One region of the Geobacillus sp. CX412 genome, then DNA from elsewhere that is predicted to be linked to it. Evidence: riboswitches for the same ligand, from Rfam matches in the RefSeq annotation. Region 1 holds a riboswitch; each other region holds the start of a gene.
What was found. A riboswitch is a leader RNA that binds a small molecule or an ion and turns the genes downstream of it on or off. The one in region 1 is predicted to bind cobalamin.
Positions count from the first base shown of each region.

Region 1 (3,895 bases):
TCATTATCGCGGGAAAAATGCACGCAGCTGGAGTGGCCGGCGAAACGGGAGCTAGCATTGTATCCGAAGAAATCGTTATGCGTTTTATTCGTGCCGGAGCTGATGTAGTTCTTATGCCGGCGCCAGGAACTGTACCAGGTGTGACCTTAGAAAAAACGGAAACGCTAGTTCAGGTTGCCCACGAACATGGCGCGCTCGTTATGCTTACGATCGGCACAAGCCAGGAAGGAGCGGATGAACATACGATCCGCCAAATCGCGCTCGCAAGCAAAATGGCAGGAGCCGACCTGTATCATATCGGAGACGCCGGTTATCATGGCATCGCCATTCCGGAAAACATTATGACGTATTCGATTGCCATTCGTGGCAAACGCCATACGTATATTCGTATGGCAAGATCGCCGCTGCGATAAAATGAACGACATTTTTATGCCATGAATGAAACTTGTGGTTCTTTTGTTACGTATATTTTTAATAAGAATAAAAAGGAGGAAAATCACATGTTTTCCCGGTCTCCAACTTGTTACGTCTGCGGGAAGCCGATAGAAAAAAATGAACCGATCTATGTGCGCATGAGGTATCCGGTGTACAGAGGAATGGTAGAAATTAAGGCTTTCCTTCAGCAAGAAGGGACCATTATTTGCGATGGGTGTTTCTCGCAAAAAACAAATAATCATGAAAAATGAGAGGAGCTATACTATGTTTGGAAAAGTCGCTGCCGATGTGCTTGGATTAAGCGATATCGGCTCGGTTATTAAACCGGAAAACTATGATAAAGTCGATGCCGATGATTACGTGATGCATGAAGACGGGGAAAGATTTATTTCTTAATTAAATCGAAGTCGGATGAGTATTGCTTTACCAATAAAGCGCTTATTCATTTGGATGGCACGAGCGCAACAAGCAAAAAACGCGTATTGCGCCGCTATGATTATTACAAACATACGATTTCCGACGTGTCGCTCGAAACGGCAGGCACGGTCGATTTAGATGTGGAGATTAAGTTTAAAATCGGCGCCCATGCCTATTCGATTGACGTCCATAAAAAGCATTTAGAAGAACTAAAAGATTTATATAAATCGCTGCTCGCCATCTCTGAGCTTTGCCATGAAAACAAAACGAAGCTCGAGTACGCGCATAAAAGTTTGGAATTGACGGCAAACGTATTCGGGCAAGTGAAAAGTGACACAAATAATTTCGTTGCCGATTTCAAAGCGGTGAATGAACTTGCGTTTCAATGGCTCGTTGACGCGAAAACAAAATATACGGTGAAAGACTTCGGCTTTGTGTTTGAACGGTATATTAATAATTAATTGCATTGTAACCCCCGAATCGCTAAAAGTTCGGGGGTTTTAATGAATTGAAAACAATGAAACTTTGAATTTTTTATTGCCAAACGATCTTTCTTCCTTTAATATTATAACTGTCAATTGTTCGACAATTTTATACAATAGCGGCAAGGTGCCGAATGGAGCGATTCGCTCCTAATGGCTTAATAGGGAATCTGGTGAAAGTCCAGAACTGTCCCCGCAACTGTAAATGCTGACGAAATGAAATCGCCACTGTACGGTGGAATGGCAAGCGCCGTTTGCCGTATGGGAAGGTTCAGAGTAGGATGAAGCATGAGTCAGTAGACCTGCCTTGTTCGCTTATAGTTTCCTATCTTCGGGGGGTGAGATGAGGAAACGGCAACGGTGGCTGCCTTCGTGTATACATATTGCCGTTTCTCGCTCATTCCGAGTTAGGAATGAGTTTTTTTATTTTACATAAAGAAGGGGGAACAAAAAATGAAAAAATGGAAACAGTATGTCATGTTGCTCGTATTCATCCTTACATTTGGCTTCTTGTTTGGATGTAATGGAGAGAACGCAAGCAAAGAGCCTGCAAAAAAAGAAGAACCGAAAACGGAACAAGCGGCGTTTCCGGTAACGGTAAAAGATGGATTAGGCGAGGATGTAACGATACAGTCTGAGCCAAAAAAAATCGTTTCCTTAATTCCAAGCAACACAGAGATTGCCTATGCGTTGGGATTAGGAGACAAAATCGTTGGCGTCAGCGATTTTGATAACTATCCGGAAGATGTAAAAAATAAGGAAAAAATAGGCGGCTTAGAGTTTAATGTAGAAAAAGTTATTTCGTTGAAGCCAGATTTAGTACTTGCCCATGCGTCTAGCGCACATAACTCGAAAGATGGGCTTCAGCAATTAAGAGATGCGGGTATTGCTGTATTGGTTGTCTATGACGCGAAAACGTTTGATGATGTATATCATTCCATCGAATTAATTGGCAAAGCGACAGGAACTGCGGACAAAGCACAAGAAATCATCCAAAATATGAAAACAAAATTAGAAGCTATAAAAGAAAAAGCAAAGCAAATTAAAGAGGAAGATCAAGCAAAAGTATGGGTCGAAATATCACCAGCTCCAGAAATTTATACAGCTGGAAAAGGAACGTTTATTGATGAGATGCTCCAGGCGATCTCCGCGAAAAATGTCGCCGGTGATTTAGAAGGGTGGCCGATGGTTACGGAAGAAAAAGCGGTCGCGTACAAGCCGGATGTCATTATTACAACATACGGCGGAGCGAAGCAAGTGTTGGACCGTCCTGCTTGGAAAGATGTCCCGGCGGTGAAAAACAAACGGGTGTATGATGTAAATACAGACTTAGTAAGCCGTCCAGGTCCACGTTTGATCGAAGGAGTAGAGGAACTTGCAAAAACAATTTACCCGGATATTTTTAAGTAATATATGGATGTATGCAGTTGCAATAACGGTCGTTATTACTTCGCTCTTGCTGGGGATATCGATAGGTTCTCTATCGATTCCCTTTTCTACTATTATCAAGATTATTTTTTCGATCTCGTTTGGGTTGCCGTTGCCCGGCGATGTTCCCGATGATCTCGTGCAAATCGTGATGGCGATCCGCCTTCCACGCGTTGTGCTTGCGTTTCTTGTCGGGGCATCGCTGGCGGTCGCGGGAGCTGGGTTTCAAGGGCTGTTAAAAAATGCGCTTGCCGATCCGTATACGCTCGGCGTGTCGTCAGGTGCTTCTGTCGGTGCTGTTTTTGTCATTTTCTTCGGTATTCAATTACCGTTATTTGGTACATTTACGCTTCCTATTGTCAGCATTATATTTGGCCTTGTGACGCTCGTGCTTGTTCTTTTATTTACACGAGCGGTGGAGCGAAAAATGTCCGTAGAGACCATCATCCTAGTTGGAATTATGTTCGGGGCGTTTTTCAGCGCACTTATTTCCTTAATGATTGCACTAACCGGAGAAGAATTGCGGCAAATTATTGCATGGCTGATGGGGAGCGTAGCGATGCGCGGATGGAAATATACGATGATGATGCTTCCGTTTTTTCTCATCGGAGTGATCATGCTGCTTTTTAATGCGCGCGAACTGAACGCTTTTGCGTTTGGGGAGTCGGCCGCTATGCATATCGGGGTCGATGTGTTGAAGCGAAAAGTGATGATTTTAACCGGTGCTTCGCTGCTAACCGGCGCGGCGGTGTCTGTTTCCGGAACGATCGGTTTTGTCGGATTGGTCGTTCCACATATGGTTCGCCTCGTCTGTGGTCCGAACCATCGTCTTCTGTTGCCGCTTTCCCTATTGTATGGCGGTGCCTTTCTCGTTCTTACTGATTTATTGGCACGCACGATTATTTCGCCGAGAGAATTGCCAATCGGCGTAATTACCTCATTGATTGGCGCACCTTTATTTGCACTACTATTTTTTCGAAGAATGCGAAGAAAGACGTGATGAATGTGCTTGAAGTAAACCATGTTTCTTACCACTATCATCGTAAACAAGTGCTTCATGATGTAACGTTTACCGTAGCAAAGGGAGAAGTATTTGGGATTTTAGGGCCAAATGGGAGCGGGAAAACGACCTT
Region 1 covers NZ_CP103461.1:1,086,233-1,090,127, forward strand. The annotation lists gene NXM86_RS05650 (DUF7916 family protein) at 1-413, shown strand, start outside; partial or broken gene NXM86_RS05655 (PH domain-containing protein) at 700-1,313, shown strand; cobalamin riboswitch at 1,444-1,658, shown strand; gene NXM86_RS05660 (ABC transporter substrate-binding protein) at 1,788-2,744, shown strand; gene NXM86_RS05665 (FecCD family ABC transporter permease) at 2,710-3,762, shown strand; gene NXM86_RS05670 (adenosylcobinamide amidohydrolase) at 3,762-3,895, shown strand, end outside.

Region 2 (3,895 bases), 1.7 Mb from region 1:
TGATGCCAGCCGAACGTGCCAAGTCCGACGGCGCGATATTTTTGATTGGTGAATTTCGCTTGTAATACCGGGATATTATTTAAATCAATGACGTTATCGAGCATGCGCATTTGGATCGGGATGAGCCGCTCGAGTACATCGTCGGTGACGGCACGGGCAAGATTGATGGAAGACAAATTGCAAACAACGAAATCGCCCGGGATTTTTTCAATGATAATCTTTCCATCTTTCGTATATTGTTTTTCCACGACGGTCGGACTTTGGTTTTGCGCGATTTCTGTACAAAGGTTGCTGCAGTAAATCATGCCGAGATGCGCGTTCGGGTTTTTCCGGTTCACTTCGTCGCGGTAAAACATAAATGGTGTGCCGGATTCTAACTGGCTGCGCATAATGCTTTTCATTATTTCGATCGCTGGCACTTTTTCTTTCGAAAGGCTCTTTTCTTGAACGCATTGCCAATATTTTTCGCGGAAGCTTCCGCTGCCTTTTTCCTCATCATAAAAGTCTTCCAAACTAAATCCCATCACTTTGCGCACTTCATGGGGGTCAAACAAGTACCAATCGCCGCGTTTTTCTACTTGCTCCATAAATAAATCTGGGATGCAGACGCCCGTAAATAAATCATGTGTTCTCATTCGTTCATCGCCATTATTTAATTTCGCGTCCAAAAAAGCGAAAATGTCTTTATGCCAAACATCCAAATAAACGGAAATCGCACCTTTGCGCTGCCCTAATTGGTCGACGCTGACGGCGGTGTTATTAAGCTGCTTCATCCATGGAATCACTCCGGACGAAACGCCTTTAAACCCCTTATATCGCTGCCTCGGCTTCTGATTTTGCCGAGATAGACGCCGATTCCGCCACCCGATTTTGAAAGGTTGGCGATGTCTGTGTTGCTGTCGTAAATGCCTTGCAAGCTGTCATCGACGGTATCGATAAAGCAGCTTGAAAGTTGTCCGTAGCTTTTTCCGGCATTTGCTAACGTTGGCGTGGCGACGGTCATATATAAGTTGCTTAGCGCCCAATACGCTTCTTGAATGAACGTAAACCGGCGATGTTTCGGTTCTTTCGCCATTAACGTCATTGCGATGATAAGGAAGCGCTCCTGCGGCAGTTCGTACAAGTTGCGGTCGTAGTCGCGGGCGAGGTAGCGGTCCGCGAGCGTGCGAAGGCCGATATATGTAAACAACTTATCTTTATCTGGATCAATAAGTTTTCCAAGCTCATTGATTTCTTCTTTTGAGTAATCATCAAGAAGAGAGCGATCGTACACGCCTTTAGAAACAAGCGTTGTAATCAACTCGTACAAGCTGCCGTAGCGTTGTTTTGCGTCATATCCACGTTGTTTTGCCGCTTCTTTGTATAGCTTTTGCAAATAGATGTGAGCACAGACAAACGTCCATTCTGGTTCTGCCTCACTAATATAGGAAAGACCTTCAAGTATTAAGTAATTCGTGATTTGTTCCGCAGAAAGTGTATCTTTGCTTTCGATGATGCGGATGATGCGCTCCATATAGTCATCTGTCTGTAGATGCGGGTAGTCTTTTGTTATATTGCGGATAAAGGAAATGAGTCGTTCGCGCGAAAACGGTTTAGTTTGCCCGTTTTCTGAAGTAATAATGATAGTGTTCGCCTGTAGTTCCATCAGTTTCTCCTCCTTGTTTCCATAAAAAATCCACTCGGGTCGAGTGGACGAAACGACAGTATAAAAAAGGCAAGAGAAGCCCTTTCCAACCATCGTTTCATCTTCTCGCTCCCCGGAGAACATGAAACGCAAACAAGCAAGGCAGGTCTCCTGACTCGTGCTTCTTCCTACTTTGGATCCTTCCCGTATGTGCGCCCGAGCGAGCTTTCACATACAGTGGATGTTCCATTTCGTCCACACATACAGTTGCGGGGGCAGTTCTGGATTCTCACCAGATTCCCTATTAAGTCCGGATGGACACCATTGCTTGCGGTTTTATACTATATTTAGTTGTTTTATGAGTTTATAACACAATATATAGTGTTGTTGCTGTTGGTACAAGCATATAATAAAACGATAGAAAATTCAACTATTTTTTGTAAGGACATGAAAAAATGAGGAATGCTTTTCTAGTGAGAAGGCATTCCTCATTTGCGGGAAGTTCGAAATTTTAGTAACAAAAATTGAAGCAACAATCCGATGCATACCCTGGAATGACAAAAAGCCTCGGAAGCCAAATAGGACCGAAAACGATTTTGAAAATTTTAATATGTGCGGAATACATAAGAGCGATCGTGACGAAATAGGCAGAGAACACATAGGGAAGAAAGGAGTAGGGGGACTGTCCACCTCCCGCATCTTTTACCGCATCCCACATGGCGTAAAAGTATAGACATGGATAGAACATTAACCATTGGAAATCAACGACATCAATCGCTTCTTTGTTGTTCCCTAAAAAGCTTAATCGAATTGCTTCATTGAATTGCGATTGTACGTTAATGAGAAATTCCAACAAAATAAACAAAGTGCCTTTGAAGTATTTTTTATTGAGAAGTTGGCCCAATCCAGGCAATGCAATGCACCACATTAACTGTTCCATTGCCTTCACGTTTCCTAACTCTTTGCTTTGTGTTGTTTGTTGTTGCAATCGAAAAAAGAAGATATAATCATTGCGCAAAAAACTCATGATTATCTTCTTGATATTACATTTTTAACAAATAAAACTGATTTATACTTTTTTGGAATAATAAAACAGTTACCCAAAATTCAACAAATTAATATTAGGCAGGAATGTTCAGAGTAAAAAAGATATGGTGATAAAACGACTATAAAAATATTTATCCTTATAATATCTAGAAAATATTCTTTGAATTTTTCAGAATAGTTAATATAATATTATTAAAACAACAAAGGGGGAAAAGACGTGAAAGGATTAAAATCGGTCTTGCTTTGGGGGCTTATTTCCGCTCTTGGGGCGGCAGGGTTTGCCGTTCTTGCATTGAACCGCGGCGAGACGGTAAATGCGATTTGGCTGATTGTCGCGGCTGTCTGTACGTATGCGGTAGCATACCGTTTTTATAGTAAATTTATCGCTCGCAAAGTATTTGAACTTGATGACAGTCGCAAAACGCCTGCGGAAGTGTTTAATGATGGAAAAGATTATGTGCCGACAAACAAATGGGTATTATTCGGCCATCATTTTGCGGCGATCGCTGGCGCCGGACCGCTTGTCGGACCGATTTTAGCAGCGCAAATGGGATATTTGCCTGGCACGCTTTGGATTATTATCGGCGTTGTTTTAGGCGGTGCTGTCCAAGATTTTATTATTTTATTTGCGTCTATGCGGCGCAATGGCAAATCGCTTGGCGAAATGGTGAAGGAAGAAATTGGCCCGGTTACAGGGTTCATTGCATCGCTTGGTATTTTAGGAATCATGATTATTTTATTAGCTGTTTTAGCATTGGTAGTAGTAAAAGCGCTTGTAGGAAGCCCTTGGGGAATGTTTACTATTGCCGCAACGATTCCAATTGCGATTTTGATGGGAGTTTACATGCGCTTTATTCGTCCAGGGCGTGTGGCGGAAGCGTCATTAATGGGATTTATTCTGCTTCTTGTTTCTCTTGTCGCTGGACAATATGTGGCGGAGCACCCGACATTAGCGAAAATCTTTACATTGAAAGGTGAAACGATCGCGATTTTAATGATTGCTTACGGATTTGTCGCATCTGCTTTGCCGGTGTGGCTGCTGCTTGCGCCGCGCGACTATTTGAGTACGTTCTTAAAAATCGGGACGATTGTTGGTTTAGCGCTGGGAATTTTAGTTGTTGCTCCAGACTTGCAAATGCCGGCGCTGACGAAATTTGTTGACGGCACTGGTCCTGTGTTTGCTGGTGACTTATTCCCATTCTTATTTATTACGATTGCCTGTGG
Region 2 covers NZ_CP103461.1:2,868,506-2,872,400, reverse strand. The annotation lists partial or broken gene NXM86_RS14940 (ribonucleoside-diphosphate reductase subunit alpha) at 1-1,645, opposite strand, end outside; cobalamin riboswitch at 1,769-1,966, opposite strand; partial or broken gene NXM86_RS14935 (hypothetical protein) at 2,113-2,573, opposite strand; gene NXM86_RS14930 (carbon starvation CstA family protein) at 2,889-3,895, shown strand, end outside.
Region 2: linked by a shared signal. The riboswitch ahead of NXM86_RS14940 (ribonucleoside-diphosphate reductase subunit alpha) and the one ahead of NXM86_RS05660 (ABC transporter substrate-binding protein) in region 1 are both predicted to bind cobalamin.

Region 3 (3,895 bases), 730 kb from region 1:
GTCACTAGAAGGAAAAATAAACAAGACCATGCCGCAACCGAACGAGAGAGCAAAGACATTGCGATGAAAATTTGCGAACGATCAATAGACACATGAAAAGAACTGTCAATGGAAACAAGCAAAGCTGGAAAACTCACCATCAGAAACAATGCCACGACTCCGAGGGCTTTGGCGTACACCTTCCACGAAACACGCGCATAACCGATAATCCAAATGGCAAGCCAAATCGTCATCATTACTTGCGTTTTCCAGTTTCCTGTGATGGCCATCATTAATAATAGAAACGCAAATATCACTTTTTGTTCGGGACGTATTGTCCGCAGGCGGTTATTGTAAGCAATTGTGTCAAACTGCCGGATCATTTTGTTTCCTCTTTTCGGTTCGCCCGGCCTTTATAGACACCGATAATATAGCCAATAATTCCGGCACCGATTGCCGCCTGCACAGAAAACAGCAACGTTTCCACCTCTCCGCCTGGCGGCTCAAATATGGTTTCCATCCAAGGTTGATAATGAGGAGCGAGCTTCTGAATCATTTTTTCCGCCTGGCCATCCGTGCCGCCAAAATCAGAGTGATGAATGAACAATAACGGCGCTACTACCAGTAAAACAGCAATAGCAAGAAGAAAAAGACTTCTCTTCATATTACACTCCCCTCTCTAACTGGTTTAGTTCCTGGCTGCTGTAAGTGGATAAGAAATTCCAAACGACGACCGTAAGCAGCCCTTCTGTAATCGCCAGTGGTATTTGCGTAACAGCAAAAATGCCGGCAAATTTGGCAAACGAAGCGAAAATCCCGCCTGTCGCATCCGGGAACGCCAGCGCTAATTGCAATGAGGTGACAACATATGTGGCCAAATCAGAGAAAAATGCAGCGAAAAATATCGTCCAGCGCCTCGGTATATTCCACTTTTTCCCGAAACGATAAATGCCGTACGCTACGAGCGGGCCGACGACTGCCATGGACATGGCATTCGCCCCTAATGTCGTCAATCCGCCATGTGCCAGCAATAACGCTTGAAACAGCAATACGATGCTTCCCATCACCACCATCGTCCATGGACCAAACAGCACCGCGCCGAGCCCTACCCCCGTTGGATGTGAGCTACTTCCAGTAACGGATGGAATTTTTAAGGCGGACAGCACAAACGCAAATGCCCCGGACAGCGCAATGAGCAGCTTTAGTTCCGGATGCTCGCGTGTAATCCGAATTAGTGAACGCATACCGATGATAAAAAACGGCAAAAACACTAGCCACCAAAAAATCACCCATCCAACTGGCAAAAATCCTTCCATAATATGCATCGCAAATGCCGATGTGCTGCCGGTAAACGTAAAATAGACGACTAAACCGCAAAGGAAAAGGGCGACTTTCCATTTTTTCATGCTTTCGTTCCTCCCGTTGCTTTACATAATTTCGAGATTCCTAGAGGGGCGTTTGATTGTTTTGACATCATCAATCCTTGCTTCTCTTCATAACGGTACGTTATCGTTTCTTCCAACCATTCCCCATCTCGCAAATGCCTTCGCACAAGCTCCCTTGCTTTTTCCGGCGTCACACCGTTGTACCATACGCCTTCAGGGTAAACGATGACTACACACGCGTCTTGGCAACGGCCATTGCAGCGAGTCCGCGTCGTATGTACAATGCCATCTAACTCCAGCATCGCGATTTCTTCGCGGATGGCAAGCGTTACTTCTTCTCCCCCTTTACGCATGCAGCTGCCTCCATTGCAAATCAGCACATGATGTTTCATTCCGATTAAGTTCCATGTTGTCATGTTGAGTCTCTCCTTTTTTGCAAAATAAAAAGCACCTCTATACGCAGAGGTGCAGAAAAATGCATACAAATATAGCAAAAAAAGTATACCATTCTCCCGCACGTCTACCTATAATCCCGTAGGTATCCGTCCGAACAAATAAGGCAGGTCTCCTGACTTAGGATCATCGCTTTGTTGCGCCTTCCCGAAGTTTCCTTCAGTGACATGATGCAACAAAGCTCCCCATCACAGTGGCGGGTACCGTGACGGATTTTCACCGTACTTCCCTTTTAAGCCTATTCTCTAATGAGAAAGGCACCTTATTTGTTTGGCATATAATGTCGATTTTTCAAAGAACATTTCCGTTATTCATAGTAGTACAAATTTTCAAATATCGTCAACCACTTTTTTTCAATAAGTCCGTTTTCGCCAATACAATCCCGTCTTGATCAGCGTACACATAGGCGCCTGGCTCCCAACGAACGCCGCCAAATTCGAGCGCAACGTCCCGTTTTCCCTTTCCTTCTTTTTTGCTTTTCACCGGGCAAGTGCCAATCGCCATCACCCCAAGCGGCATATTGGCGATTTCTGCGGAATCGCGAATGCATCCGTGAATAATCACCCCGGCAAGCCCGCGCTCACAAGCGATCTGGGCAAGACGGTCTCCGAGCAGCGCGCAATTTCGCGAACCTTTTCCGTCTACGACCAATACGGTGCCCGCTGGAACAGTTTCGAGCGCCTCACGAACGAGCACATTATCTTCAAATACATCGACCGTCGCGATCGGTCCGGAAAATTCCGCTTTGCCGCCGTAAGATTGCATCGGCAGCTGGCATACTTGCAATTCACTTAAAAATTCATCGCATAAATCAGCTGTTTTCATCACAATCTCCTCCTTGCCATGTCTTATATTTGACATCCTTTGTCAAAACTCCTTCTTTTTCAACAAAAAAACAGACAAGCGACATTGCTTGCCTGTTAGAGACTGGGCTAGCTGGATTCGAACCAGCGCATCACGGAGTCAAAGTCCGTTGCCTTACCGCTTGGCTATAGCCCAATATTATCATGTTCTTGCCAAACTGTTTATGAGATGATTTGTACATTTGTAGTATATCCAGAAGTTTTTGTCTCTATGTATAAAAACATCTAAGTTTCATCCGCTTTTCATTTTTTACTCATTTCAGTATGGGCAAAATCCTTTTTTCAAATAATATATTTATCTTGATGTAGTTGGCAGATCATTAAAAACGTTTGGCCGTTACAAAATAGGACCACACTTTTCCTTAATAAACAACCGTGCTTTGTTCGTGGACATTATCCTGGCATTTCTCTCAATAAAGTACAATCAAAACGCTTGATAGCGTATGTTTTTTAATCATAATTTTTTTATTTTTACAGTTTTTTAAACTTAATTCCATATTCACTTTACCCTTATTTTTTACAATAACCATGTCGAAAGAAACCCATTTTAGAACGGGAGAGTGAAGAATCAGTGAAAAAATCAACAAAAATCGGTTTGTCTCTTTCTATGTCGTTAGGATTGCTGGCCACCTATTTTTCGACAGAAGCCAGTGCTGCTGAACAGAACCGCCATCCATCCACATTGCAGCCTATCGTCGAGAACGTCGAAGTCATCGCCCACCGCGGCGCTTCCGGCTATGCACCTGAACATACATTGGTTGCGTATGAAAAAGCCATTCAGATGAAAGCGGATTATGTAGAGTTAGATTTGCATATGACGAAAGATGGGGAATTGGTTGCGATTCATGATTCCACATTAACAAGAACAACGAACGTGGAAGAAGTGTATCCCAACCGTGCCCCTTGGAAGGTAAAAGACTTTACGCTTGCCGAAATCAAACGGCTGGATGCTGGATCTTGGTTTAATCAGACACATCCTGAATACGCCAAAAAACAGTATGCACAAGAGAAAATTCCAACCCTTCAAGAAGTCATTGACTTCATTAAAAAGAAAGATCGCAAAGTAGCTCTGTACATAGAAACGAAGGACCCGGATGTATATCCAGGAATGGAAGAAAAACTGGTCGATATATTAAAAAAGAACGGATATTTAAAAAAAGGAAAAGTAATTTTCCAATCATTCAGCGAAGCAAGCTTAAGAAAACTGCAGGAAAT
Region 3 covers NZ_CP103461.1:1,819,331-1,823,225, forward strand. The annotation lists gene cbiQ (cobalt ECF transporter T component CbiQ) at 1-362, opposite strand, end outside; gene NXM86_RS09730 (energy-coupling factor ABC transporter substrate-binding protein) at 359-643, opposite strand; gene NXM86_RS09735 (energy-coupling factor ABC transporter permease) at 645-1,385, opposite strand; gene NXM86_RS09740 ((2Fe-2S) ferredoxin domain-containing protein) at 1,382-1,780, opposite strand; cobalamin riboswitch at 1,906-2,097, opposite strand; gene rraA (ribonuclease E activity regulator RraA) at 2,157-2,642, opposite strand; tRNA gene NXM86_RS09750 (tRNA-Gln) at 2,745-2,816, opposite strand; gene NXM86_RS09755 (glycerophosphodiester phosphodiesterase family protein) at 3,252-3,895, shown strand, end outside.
Region 3: linked by a shared signal. The riboswitch ahead of NXM86_RS09740 ((2Fe-2S) ferredoxin domain-containing protein) and the one ahead of NXM86_RS05660 (ABC transporter substrate-binding protein) in region 1 are both predicted to bind cobalamin.